2 regions of the Thermoleptolyngbya sp. M55_K2018_002 genome follow, and region 1 is predicted to be linked to the other one. Evidence: riboswitches for the same ligand, from Rfam matches in the RefSeq annotation. Region 1 holds a riboswitch; the other holds the start of a gene.

Region 1 (5,380 bases):
GCGCTGGTGGGCATTGAACTGGCGATTCGCGGACACCTCAGCCCCGGCGGTGGCTTTGCGGCTGGCGTGGCAGGCGGCACGGCTATTGGACTGGTGGCGATCACATCCTCTTCCGAACTGATGCAGGGCATCTATCAGCGCTGGCACACCGCCCGCTGGGAAAAAGTCTCGGTGATGATTTTTATCGTGCTAGCCGTGATGACGCTGGTGGGCCTCGAACTGCCGCACGGCGAACTGGGCAGCCTAGTCAGCGGCGGCGTGATTCCCATTCTGAATATTTTGGTGGCGCTAAAGGTGGCGCTGGGTTCCTGGGCGGTGATCCTCGTGTTTATCCGCTATCGAGGGTTGCTGTAGTCAAAGCTTAGGGTTGACCGCAGGGGATTCACAGTCCAGCCAGCAAGATGAGCCTGCCAACACAAGCAGAGAGCCGATCCCAGGTTCAGAATCGACTCTCTGCCACAACTCTAGTCCGAATTTTTGGCTCAACCCCCACCCATGACTCCTTCATTGCCGAAGCGCGGCTCGACACTGGCCACTTTGGGAAAGGGCGATCGCCCACTTTTGAGGAACACACTGGGTCAACGCAGACGATGCGGCTTCTGAAACCTTAGTGACCTGAAACCCCAGTCACCTGAAACCCCAGTCACCTGAAACCCTGGTCACTTGAAACCTTAGTCGATGGAAACTGCTTGCACATCGACAGGCGTGTCCGCAGACGCAACCTGCTCAGAATCCACCACTTCTTTCTTATTTTTCACGCGCTCGATTAGCAGTTGAGAAACTTCTGTGAACAGCAGCGTGATAATAATCGCGTCATCAATTTGACCAATGATAGGAATGAAATCGGGCGCGATATCGAACGGCATGACGATGTAAGCAATCGTGCCTAAGATAATCCACCAGCGATATTTGGGATTGCGAATGACATCGCGATACCAGTCGTAGAGGTTTTGCAGAGGGAACGCCATCGGGAATGTCCTTTACTCAACATTTTCATTCTGCGAGATTGTGCCTGCGCTGTAGAGTGGGAAAAACCGTCTGAGTTGGGATAGGAACCCCACCCACTCTTGGTCTAGCTCTTTGGGAGGATGTGTTCCAAATTTCAGTATCTTACGCTACAAAATGAAAGTTTATTCGATATGATTAGAGGAGAGCCAATCAGCCTGTTTGAACGCTGAAACGGCTGCCCCCCAAGGCACAAAAAAAGATTCGCACATGCCCTTGCTGCCCAAGTTGGCCATACTTGGCTGCTTCAAGCATGGTGACAGGTTTGGATGTGCCTCCTGATCGTTGATTTACCAGGAGGTTCGCAATGCGAAATCTAAAATCTGACTGCTCCAGTTTGCTTGCTTCTGATGCTTCACTTCGAGATCGCCTGCCCGTGACCGTGGGCGATCGCCATGAGCTAGGCTCCATCCGCCATCCTGCCTTGCCGCGCCATCTGCATCCCAACTATCAGCACTGGCAGTGGCTCAGCCGCTGAGCCTGATTCGCAAATCAGGACCGTAAGCTGAACAATGCTAGCGGGCGATCGCTCCTATTCCAGTCCTTCCAGTAGCTCCGTCGGGTCGATGCCGCGCTGCCGCAGTTGCTCCAGGAGTCTCTGGGTGCGCTGGCGCTCGGCAGCGAGTTCTGCGGCCGCGTCTTGGAGCCGCTGTTCTGCCTGGGCTGCGCGTTCTTCGGGCGTGGGATAGCGATCGCCCGCTTCAGAATACCAGTACGGCCATTCCCGCGTGATACCCAGGTATGTACCGCGATCGCGCCCTAGCCCCAGCCCAATTTCCGGCATCCACAGTGGATTGTCGCGCTGGAGCGTGTACACACCGTCTTGCAGGCGGTAGATTTCTAGCGGCGGTTTGCGGCGGCGGCGCGTGGAATAAACGGCGTAGTATTTCACGCCCATCTCAGCATAGAAGGCTTTTTTGCTGCTGTACTCGCCCCGATACTTGCGCGAGACAACCTCCAGCACCAGCACTGGAACAATGTTCTGCTCCTCCCACAGCACATAGCTAAGGCGCAATTCTTCGTCTACAATCCGCTCTACGCCCAGGCTCAAGAAGCCGTCAGGGACGATGGCTGGCTCCTCTGGGTCGTAGTAGATGCCCATGTCTACGCCAAAAAACCAGTCCTGCCGATCGGCCCAGATCTGGGCCAGGATTGCTTTCAACAAACCGGGCATCAGGCCCTGGAGTTCGTTATCCACGGGCGTTTCGTCGGAGTCGGGCAGTTCTTCGGACGAGGGCAGACAGAGGCGCGGGTCGTAGAACTTGAGCATGGCAGCCGGAGTGAGAGCAACAGCGCGAGGGGCTTGAGAGTCGGTGACTTGATTCTAGCGGCTGGGAAACAGTTGCTCAATGGTAGAATGCTTCTCAAGCTAGGGGTGCTTGCCCTGTCTGAATCAAGACATGAATCAAGACAGAGCAGGCTGAGATTACACCCTTGGAACCTGAGACTGGGTTATGCCAGCGGAGGGAAGCGAGGCTTGCATCGACGACATCCGAAGGGTTGGCAGAACTAGCAGAATAGGGGAGTGAAATTAGGGAAGTGAAATAGGTGGGGGCGATCGCCCTCTAACCCTACCCCAAGCTGCCCTCCAATCTGTTCACGTCACTGTTCGCGATCGCGTCTTCAGCGTCAGTCCAGCCAATTCGCGCAAGCATCCGAGTTGCATTCACGAGGGCTTGCGTAAGTCCTGGCAAAAACCTGTAAGGACGGACTAGATTCAGCGACACTCGCTTGCAAACAAGCTGCGACAATCCCCAAGACCAAACCAGCCTCTAGCGACTTTACCGAACAATTCCCAGAGGAGGGTTTGAGCATGTCGGTTCAATCTGTGGCGCTGTTGGTGACGCTGGCAACGGCGGGCGGGTTTGCCCTGCTGGGGCTGGTGCGGGCCAGCCAGCAGACGATGAATTTGGAAGATTACATGGTCAGCCGAAATCGGTTTGGCCCGTGGATGTCCTTTGCCACCGTCGTTGCGTCGGCGCTGGGTGTGTGGATTTTGTTTAGCCCGCCCCAGGTAGGAGCCAGCAGCGGCATTGCGGGCATTGTGGGCTACTGTCTGGGGTCGGCGGCTCCCCTGGCGCTGTTCACCCAAATTGGCCCGCGCCTGCGCCGGATCTTGCCCCAGGGTCACTCCCTCAACGAGTTTGTGCTGTATCGCTTCGGCAATGCGATGTATCTGCTGGCGCTGGGGGTGATTGTGTTTTATATGTTTATCTACCTGGCGGCGGAACTGACGGCGATCGCCAAAGCGGTGCAAATCCTGGCAGACGTGCCCCTCGGCTGGACGGCGCTGGTGGTTATTGCCGCAACGTTTCTCTACACCACCTACGGCGGCTTGGGCGCGACCATCTTCACCGACGCGATTCAGTTTGCGGTGATGGTGCCGCTGCTACTGGTCAGCTTTCTCGTAGCGCTGGCGGCAATGGGCGGCTGGGAAGCGGCGCTGCAACCCGTGCGGCTGAATGCGCCCCAGCTGCTCTCGCTGGGCAACGTGGACGGCATCAAGTTTGGCGCAACGCTGGTGCTGGCAATTGTTGCTGCTGAGGTGTTTAACCAGGCAAACTGGCAGCGGGTCTACGCCAGCCGCACCGACAAGACGGTACAGCAGGCGTTTCTGGGGTCCGCGGTGATTACGCTGCCGCTGTTGATGATAGCGGGAGCGCTGGGGCTGCTGGCGGCCAGCTTGGGCTTCACGGACGATCGCGCCTTCTTTTCTCTGTTGCAGCAGCTTTCTTTGCCCCTCTGGTTCACGGTGCTGGTGCTGGTGCTGGCGCTGGCGCTGGTCATGAGTACGCTGTCTTCGCTGCTGAATGGCATTGCCAGCGTGTTTACCATTGACCTGATTCGCCTGTTCCCGCAAATGCAGACCAGCGGGCTGCTGCGGGCTTCGCGGCTGCTAACGGTGGCGGTGGGGCTGCCCGCGATCGCCATTGCGGCACGGGGCTTCGACGTGCTGTACCTGTTCCTGCTGGCGGATCTGGTCTGCGCTGGGGCTGTGTTTCCGGTGATTTGGGGACTTTATTCCCGTCGTCTGACTGGGCAAACTGCCTTTTTCAGCGCTCTCGCGGGCATTGGCGCAGGGGCCCTGTTCTTCCCCAAGCCCGATTTTTCACCCTGGAACGGTCTACCCTTTGCAGGCGACCTGCTGGTGAGCTTTGCTGTGGCGATCGCCGTTTCCGCTGGGATTGCTCTCGTCGGAAGTGCGATCGCCGACCGTCGCCAGCAATTTGACTTTGCCACCCTGGGCGATCGTAGCCGCGCCTACGCCGCTCCTGCGCCCAATCAGATTAGCATCGGAAAGTAAGCAGCGGGGCGACGGAACGCCAACTCCAACCCTCGTCGCCGCCTCCCTCTCTCCCCTTGCCTGACATGGACTGGAACCTAATCATTGACCTCTGCATCGGCATCGGCCTCAGCGCGGCTGCGGGCTTTCGGCTGCTGGTTCCGTTTTTGGTGCTGAGCATGGCGGCGCTGTTTGGGCATTTTCCGGTTGCGCCCGATTTGCAGTGGGTAGACTCGTTCCCAGCGCTGCTCACGCTGGGCGTGGCGGTGCTGGTGGAGGTGATTGCCTACTTTGTGCCGTGGCTGGATACGCTGCTAGATTTGGTGGCGTTTCCTGCGTCGATTATTGCGGGGACGCTGCTGACGGCGGCGTTTTCGAGCGGGCTAGACCCGTTTTTGCGGTGGAGTTTGGCGATTTTGGCGGGGGGCGGCGCGGCGGGCGCAATGCGGGGGCTGTCGGGGTTTTCGCGGCAGTTGACCACAATCTTCACAGGCGGACTGGCGAATTTTTTGATTACGTCGCTGGAAATCCTGATTGCGGTAGTGCTGTCGGTGCTGGCGATCGCCCTTCCTGGCGCAGCGATCGGCTTCCTCCTGGGGCTGTTGGGGCTATTGGGGCGGCTGTGGTTGCGAGTCCGAACCGGACTGCTGGGACAGCCCGTAGCGGAATCACCCGCGCCCGCCGCCGACGCGCCGCCCCCGCCATCTCCCCCTGTCTGAACTTCTACTTGAGCGTCTGCCTGAACTTCTACCTGAGCGTCCTCAGTTGCGCCAGCCTAGAACACCAGAATATTTGCTGCGGCGATCGCCACGCCTGCGGGTAGCTGAGCAATCTGCACCTGGGGAGCGCTGCCGCTGCCGTCGGGGTCAAAGAACAGGTTGCCCGTGCTGCGGTCATAAATGAAGCGATCGCCCTCTCGCACTGCCCGCGTCCCCTGGCGTAGGAGTGTTGTGGGCAGGGTTGTAGGCAGTGTTGTAGGCAATGTCCCTGCTAGATCTGCCAGACCAAACTCCGCAGCGGGAACCAGCAGCACATCCTCTCCGGGGCGAAAGTCGATCAGCGTGTCCAGTCCGCCACTGCGCGTGGTGGAGA
Region 2 (5,380 bases), on a different contig from region 1:
CAACGAACCCCAGCCCGACATCGTGCTGCTGATTGACCCGGCTGCGGGCGGACAGTCCCGCCTTAGCGAAGATGACTATATAGAGGGCGCACCAGAATTGATCGTGGAAATTGCTGCCAGCAGCGCCTCCATCGATCTCCACACCAAAAAGCAAGTCTATCGCCGCAGCGGCGTTCAAGAATATATTGTGTGGCGGAGCTTAGAAAACGGGCTGGACTGGTTCTATTTGAACGAAGGCGAATATCTTGTGCTGCCGCCCGATGCCGACGGCTTCCTTCGCAGCCGCATCTTTCCGGGGCTGTGGCTGGATGTGGCGGCGCTCTGTGGGGGAGACATGACGCAGGTGATGCAGGGATTGCAGGCCGGCATCCAGTCTTCCGCCCATGCCGAGTTTGTGCAGCAGTTGGCGGCGCGGCGCAGCGGGAAGCTTTAGGAGAGGAGTCTCTGGAGTCTCTACTTTTAGGAAATGCTGCTTCAGGAAATGCTGCTTTAGGAAACGCTGCGCCAGGAAGCCCCACTAGGGAACCACATGGACTGGCGTACCAACCTGCACCATCTCAAACAGGGCAACCACGTCATCGTTGTACATGCGGATGCAGCCGTGGGAGGCGGCGCGTCCGATGGTTTCCTCGTTGGGAGTGCCATGAAAGCCGATGGTGTTTTTGCCGTCTGTCCAGAAGCCGATCCAGCGGACTCCCAGCGGGTTGCCGTTTCCCGGCGGCACGATCTCGCCTGTAAACGGATGCTGCCAAGTGGGATGCTCCACCATGCTGATGACCTCGTAGCGGCCCGTGGGCGTTTCCCAGCCCGCCCGCCCCACGGCAATGCGAAAGCTGGTTTTCACTCGCTCGTCTTGATACACATACACGCGGCGATCGCTCAGATCGACCACCAGCGACACGGGCGATCGCCCTTCTGGTTCTGGCACGAACGGCTCAGCGGCTCCCAGCGCAGGCACGTCAGGCCAAGTGACGGCGGGCGCGATGGGGAGGGCGCTGGGCGGCGGCGAGACAGGCGCTACGACAGGTTCAGTTCGCAGCGACCCCCACTCGACCAAGCTCCCCGGATTGGCGATCGCCGGACGTAGCCCCACCAGACCTACCATTGCCGGAGAAACCAGCCCCGCCGCAAACTGTATTGCTAACCGCCTCGCTGATCGCCTTGCTAATTGCCGAACGCCACGCACCAGCACCACCGCCTCCCCACGCAAAAGCTGAGCCTAGTATAGCCCAGGGGTTGGGGATGGAAAGTCCTAGAGGGTGGGCGCAGGAGAGACACAACGCCAACCCTCCGTCTCCTTCATCGCCCTACCGCAGGCTCCTTCGCGAGGAATTTTTCCAACTCCGTCAGCGCTTCCGCATCCACCTTGGTCTGCATGGGGCAGAACTTTGGCCCGCACATCGAGCAAAACTCAGCAGTTTTGTAGATATCGGCGGGCAGGGTTTCGTCGTGATACTCGCGGGCGCGTTCTGGATCGAGCGACAGTTCAAACTGGCGATTCCAGTCGAAGTGGTAGCGGGCGCGAGATAGCTCATCGTCGCGATCGCGGGCATGGGGTCGATGGCGGGCAACATCGGCAGCATGAGCAGCAATTTTGTAGGCAATCAGCCCGTTTCGCACGTCTTCGGCATTGGGCAGCCCCAGGTGTTCCTTGGGTGTGACGTAGCAGAGCATCGCGGTGCCGTGCCATCCGGCGATCGCCGCTCCAATCGCCGAGGTGATGTGGTCGTATCCGGGTGCAATATCCGTCACGAGCGGCCCCAATACGTAAAACGGTGCTTCGGAGCATTCCTCCATCTGCTTTTTCACGTTGAATTCGATTTGATCCATTGGGACATGACCTGGGCCTTCAACCATCACCTGCACGTCCGATTCCCATGCTTTGCGCGTGAGACGACCAAGCGTTTTCAGTTCCGCAAGCTGGGCCGCATCGGAGGCATCGTGCAGGCAGCCCGGCCGCAGCGAGTCGCCCAGACTAAAGGACACATCGTACTTTTTGAAAATCTCGATAATGTCTTGGAAGTGCGTGTAAAGCGGGTTTTGCTGGTGGTGGGCCAGCATCCAGCGGGCGATGATGCCGCCGCCGCGAGAGACGATTCCCGTGAGGCGATCGCGCACCAGCGGCAAATGCTCAATCAAAATTCCCGCATGAATCGTCATGTAGTCCACACCCTGTTGCGCGTGCGTCTCGATGACGTGCAAAAAGTCGTCGGGGGTCAGCTTTTCAATATTGCCGTGGACGCTCTCCAGCGCTTGATAAATCGGCACCGTGCCGATGGGCACAGGCGACGCAGCGATAATCGCCGATCGGATGGCATCCAAATCGCCCCCGCCCGTAGACAAGTCCATCACCGTGTCTGCACCGTATTTCACCGCCAGTTTCAGCTTGTCCACTTCTTCCTGCAAGCTGGAAGAATTCGGCGACGCGCCGATATTTGCGTTCACCTTGCAGCGGGTGGCAATGCCAATCCCCATCGGCTCCAGATTCACATGATTGATATTGGCAGGGATGATCAGCCGTCCCCGCGCCACTTCCGAGCGAATCAGTTCCACAGGCAACTGCTCGCGCTCAGCCACAAACTGCATTTCTTCCGTCACAACGCCTTGTCGAGCAAAGTGCATTTGAGACACGTTGCTCTGTCCGCGTCGCTTGGCGACCCAGGATGCTCTCATATTTAGTTCCTCAGATAAACAGCTTCCCTCCGCTGGTGCTAACCAGTCTCAGGTTCTCAGGGTGTAATCTCAGCCTGAACCGCTCAGGCACCCCTAGCTGCGTTTGTTATACCATCCCTGGCAGGAGAATCCAAGAAACCGATTGCAAAATAGAGGAATTCTTTGCAAAACGTTCGATCGCAGGTGTTCAGTCCTAGTCGCGTCTAGTTCTGGTCGCCTAGTTCTGGTCGCCTAATTCTGTTTACCTAATTCTGTTCACCCAACTGGGCTTGCTCCATGCTGTCCAGCAGCGGGCTATTCCGCAAAATGGAAGGTTGCGCCAGCCGTTGACTGTCTGCCACAAGGACTGTGCCTTCGCCAGCCTCATCTCCACCACAGGCAACGGCCCGCAGTTTGGCATAAAACGCCGACGCTTCGATGCGGGGAATAATCGGCACGTACTGATGGATTGGGTTCTGGGCCACGCTGCCCCGTCCCCACCAGCCGAAAGCGTCTTCGTTCCCGGTTGGGTCTGGCTGATCTTCGGTTGTTGCAGCCACGTTGCTCGGCTCCGAAGCCTCTTGAGGGGTTAACGGAGGGACTGATTGGAGGTTTGGTTGAGGGTCTAGTTGAGCGTCTGAACCTGAGGGGTCTGCGATCGACTCAGACTGATCCGCAGGCAGTTCAGCAGGCAGTTCAGAGTTTGCAAGTTCAGATTCGCTGGGTGGGGCGATCGCCTTATCCACAGAACCAGGTTCATCCGATGCAGACTCCGAAGAAAATACAGAGTCCGAAGAAAATACAGAGGTGGATTGGTTTTGGCGAGCAGGCGTTTGAGAAGCGGTTGATTGAGAAACCGATGATTGAGAAATAGTAGCACTGGCTGAGGGAGCCACCGAAAACCCGCCGAATCGACCGCTCACCACTCGTTCAAAATCTGGCGTGTAGTGGGGAATGGGCTGTCCCCGCCGCCGCCACACGGCCAAGATTTGCCCCACTGATACGGCTCGGTAGCGTCCTTGATACAGCGCTTCTACGATGGCTGCCCGAATCCAGTGTGCCGGGTGGTTGACCGCCCAATAGCTCACCAAATAGTCTGCCGCGAAGCCGTCCATGTCAAACCCGTAGCCGTTGAGCAGTGCAACGGCATCCAGAATGGCGGGGTCGCGGGCTGGATGAGTCATAACGCTTAGTATCGTCGGGAAATCCGTCAGTATCAGGATTTTGGCTTGCTTACACCATATCCCAAGAAATGAAATGCTGCATCTATCTTGCAATAGTCGGCAATGATATCGACGGAGACCGTTGCCTTTGCGACTGTTTTTGCAACTGTTTTTGCGACTGTTCTAGAGGGACGGGTCTACTGACGGAGCTCCGATATCTGCACCTACGATACCTGCACCTACGGCAGTTGCCAGATCTGGCAGCCAGGGCAAATCCGTGACACCCGGATCAAGGCCCAACTGTGACAGCAGCGTGGTGATCTGTCCCCGGTGGTGCGTTTGATGGTTAAACAGATGCACCACGAGTGTCCAAGTCGGCAGCGTATGCGCTTTGCCATCAGCCTTACTGTGAAATGTGAAGGGTTGTGCCAGCCAGTCGGCTGTAATCCTCTGAACCCAGATCAGAATTTCCTTATCGCACTGTTCCCGTGCCTGTCGCAGTTCGTCAAAATTCTCATAAAGGTCTTGCCCAATTGCCAAACCCGTCAGAGGTTGATGGGTAAACCGTCTTAGCCAAGCGCGATCGCCATACAGCAGATGATTCAGCGTGCCGTGAATAGACTTGAAAAACGCGCCCCGATCTTGACGGCGATCGCCATCAGACAGATCAGCGCACAGGGCGTACAGCCTACGGTTCATCCACTGGTTGTATTTCGCCATTGTTTGGCAATAGTCTACATCAATCATGTAGCGCCCTCCCACAAGCTTGAACGCCGCCTTTATGCTAGCGAACTCAGCGGCAGCGAAGAGCGCAAGGCGATCGCCCTCCCATGACAGCAGGAGAAAACCGAACCTGAGAAGGGTTTACATTTGTTAACTTTAGCGTTACATTTATTTACATAAGGTTTTTAGGAGATTTGCCATGAGAGGCGTTGTTACCGAAGAGCAGGGCAGACAAAATATCTACGCTGTTGAGCCGCAGATGTATGTGGATAGCGAGGTGCGGACTGGCTTTACGGAATATGCAGAAAAGCTAAATGGTCGGCTGGCGATGATTGGCTTTGTGTCGATGCTGCTGCTGGAAGTGTTTACCCATCAGGGATTAGTGAGCCTTCTGCAAAATCTGTAGGGATTTGGTTAGCAGATGTGTTGAACTGAGAGATGCGTCTAAGGGAGCCGGGCAAAGCGTTGCAGTCTGGCTTCCTTTAGTGTTTTTAGGGTTTTTCACTCTATGTTTGGGCTGCTAATTTCTGAGATTTGAAGCCAAGGCGCGAAAGTTAAGTGAGGTCAGGGCGTTTCGGCGATCGCCATCAGAGACAGCACTCCCGGCAACACATCTTCTGGCTGAATCGGTTTCGTGATGCAGGAGTCGGCAGCGGCGACCGCGGGTGCTGCGTAGGGCGAAGCTTCATCGCTTGCCAGGGCAATCACCTTCAAATGCTGGGTGATTGGGCTATGGCGCAAGTTGTGAATTAGCTCCGCGCCCGCATTTTCGGGCGACTGCACATCAACGATGACGGCATCTGGCTGGAGTAGCTCGATCTGGCTAAAGGCGGTGGAGCCTT

What was found. Region 1 has a riboswitch for thiamine pyrophosphate ahead of IGS51_RS01185 (Na+/proline symporter). Riboswitches for the same ligand answer to the same signal wherever they lie in the genome.
Region 2: another riboswitch for thiamine pyrophosphate. It lies ahead of thiC (phosphomethylpyrimidine synthase); the one in region 1 lies ahead of IGS51_RS01185 (Na+/proline symporter).

The regions. Positions count from the first base shown of each region.
Region 1 covers NZ_DVEA01000026.1:1,429-6,808, forward strand. Annotated here, with positions in the region: gene IGS51_RS01160 (Na(+)/H(+) antiporter subunit B) at 1-354, shown strand, start outside; gene IGS51_RS01165 (hypothetical protein) at 402-611, shown strand; gene IGS51_RS01170 (YkvA family protein) at 672-968, opposite strand; gene IGS51_RS01175 (hypothetical protein) at 1,313-1,483, shown strand; gene IGS51_RS01180 (Uma2 family endonuclease) at 1,538-2,275, opposite strand; TPP riboswitch at 2,367-2,491, shown strand; gene IGS51_RS01185 (Na+/proline symporter) at 2,819-4,309, shown strand; gene IGS51_RS01190 (DUF4126 domain-containing protein) at 4,375-5,007, shown strand; partial or broken gene IGS51_RS01195 (hypothetical protein) at 5,064-5,380, opposite strand, start outside.
Region 2 covers NZ_DVEA01000013.1:2,626-8,005, reverse strand. Annotated here, with positions in the region: gene IGS51_RS00565 (Uma2 family endonuclease) at 1-433, shown strand, start outside; gene IGS51_RS00560 (L,D-transpeptidase) at 518-1,210, opposite strand; gene thiC (phosphomethylpyrimidine synthase) at 1,300-2,673, opposite strand; TPP riboswitch at 2,681-2,778, opposite strand; gene IGS51_RS00550 (hypothetical protein) at 2,919-3,836, opposite strand; gene IGS51_RS00545 (DinB family protein) at 3,999-4,562, opposite strand; gene IGS51_RS00540 (chlorophyll a/b-binding protein) at 4,738-4,944, shown strand; gene IGS51_RS00535 (ATP-binding protein) at 5,103-5,380, opposite strand, start outside.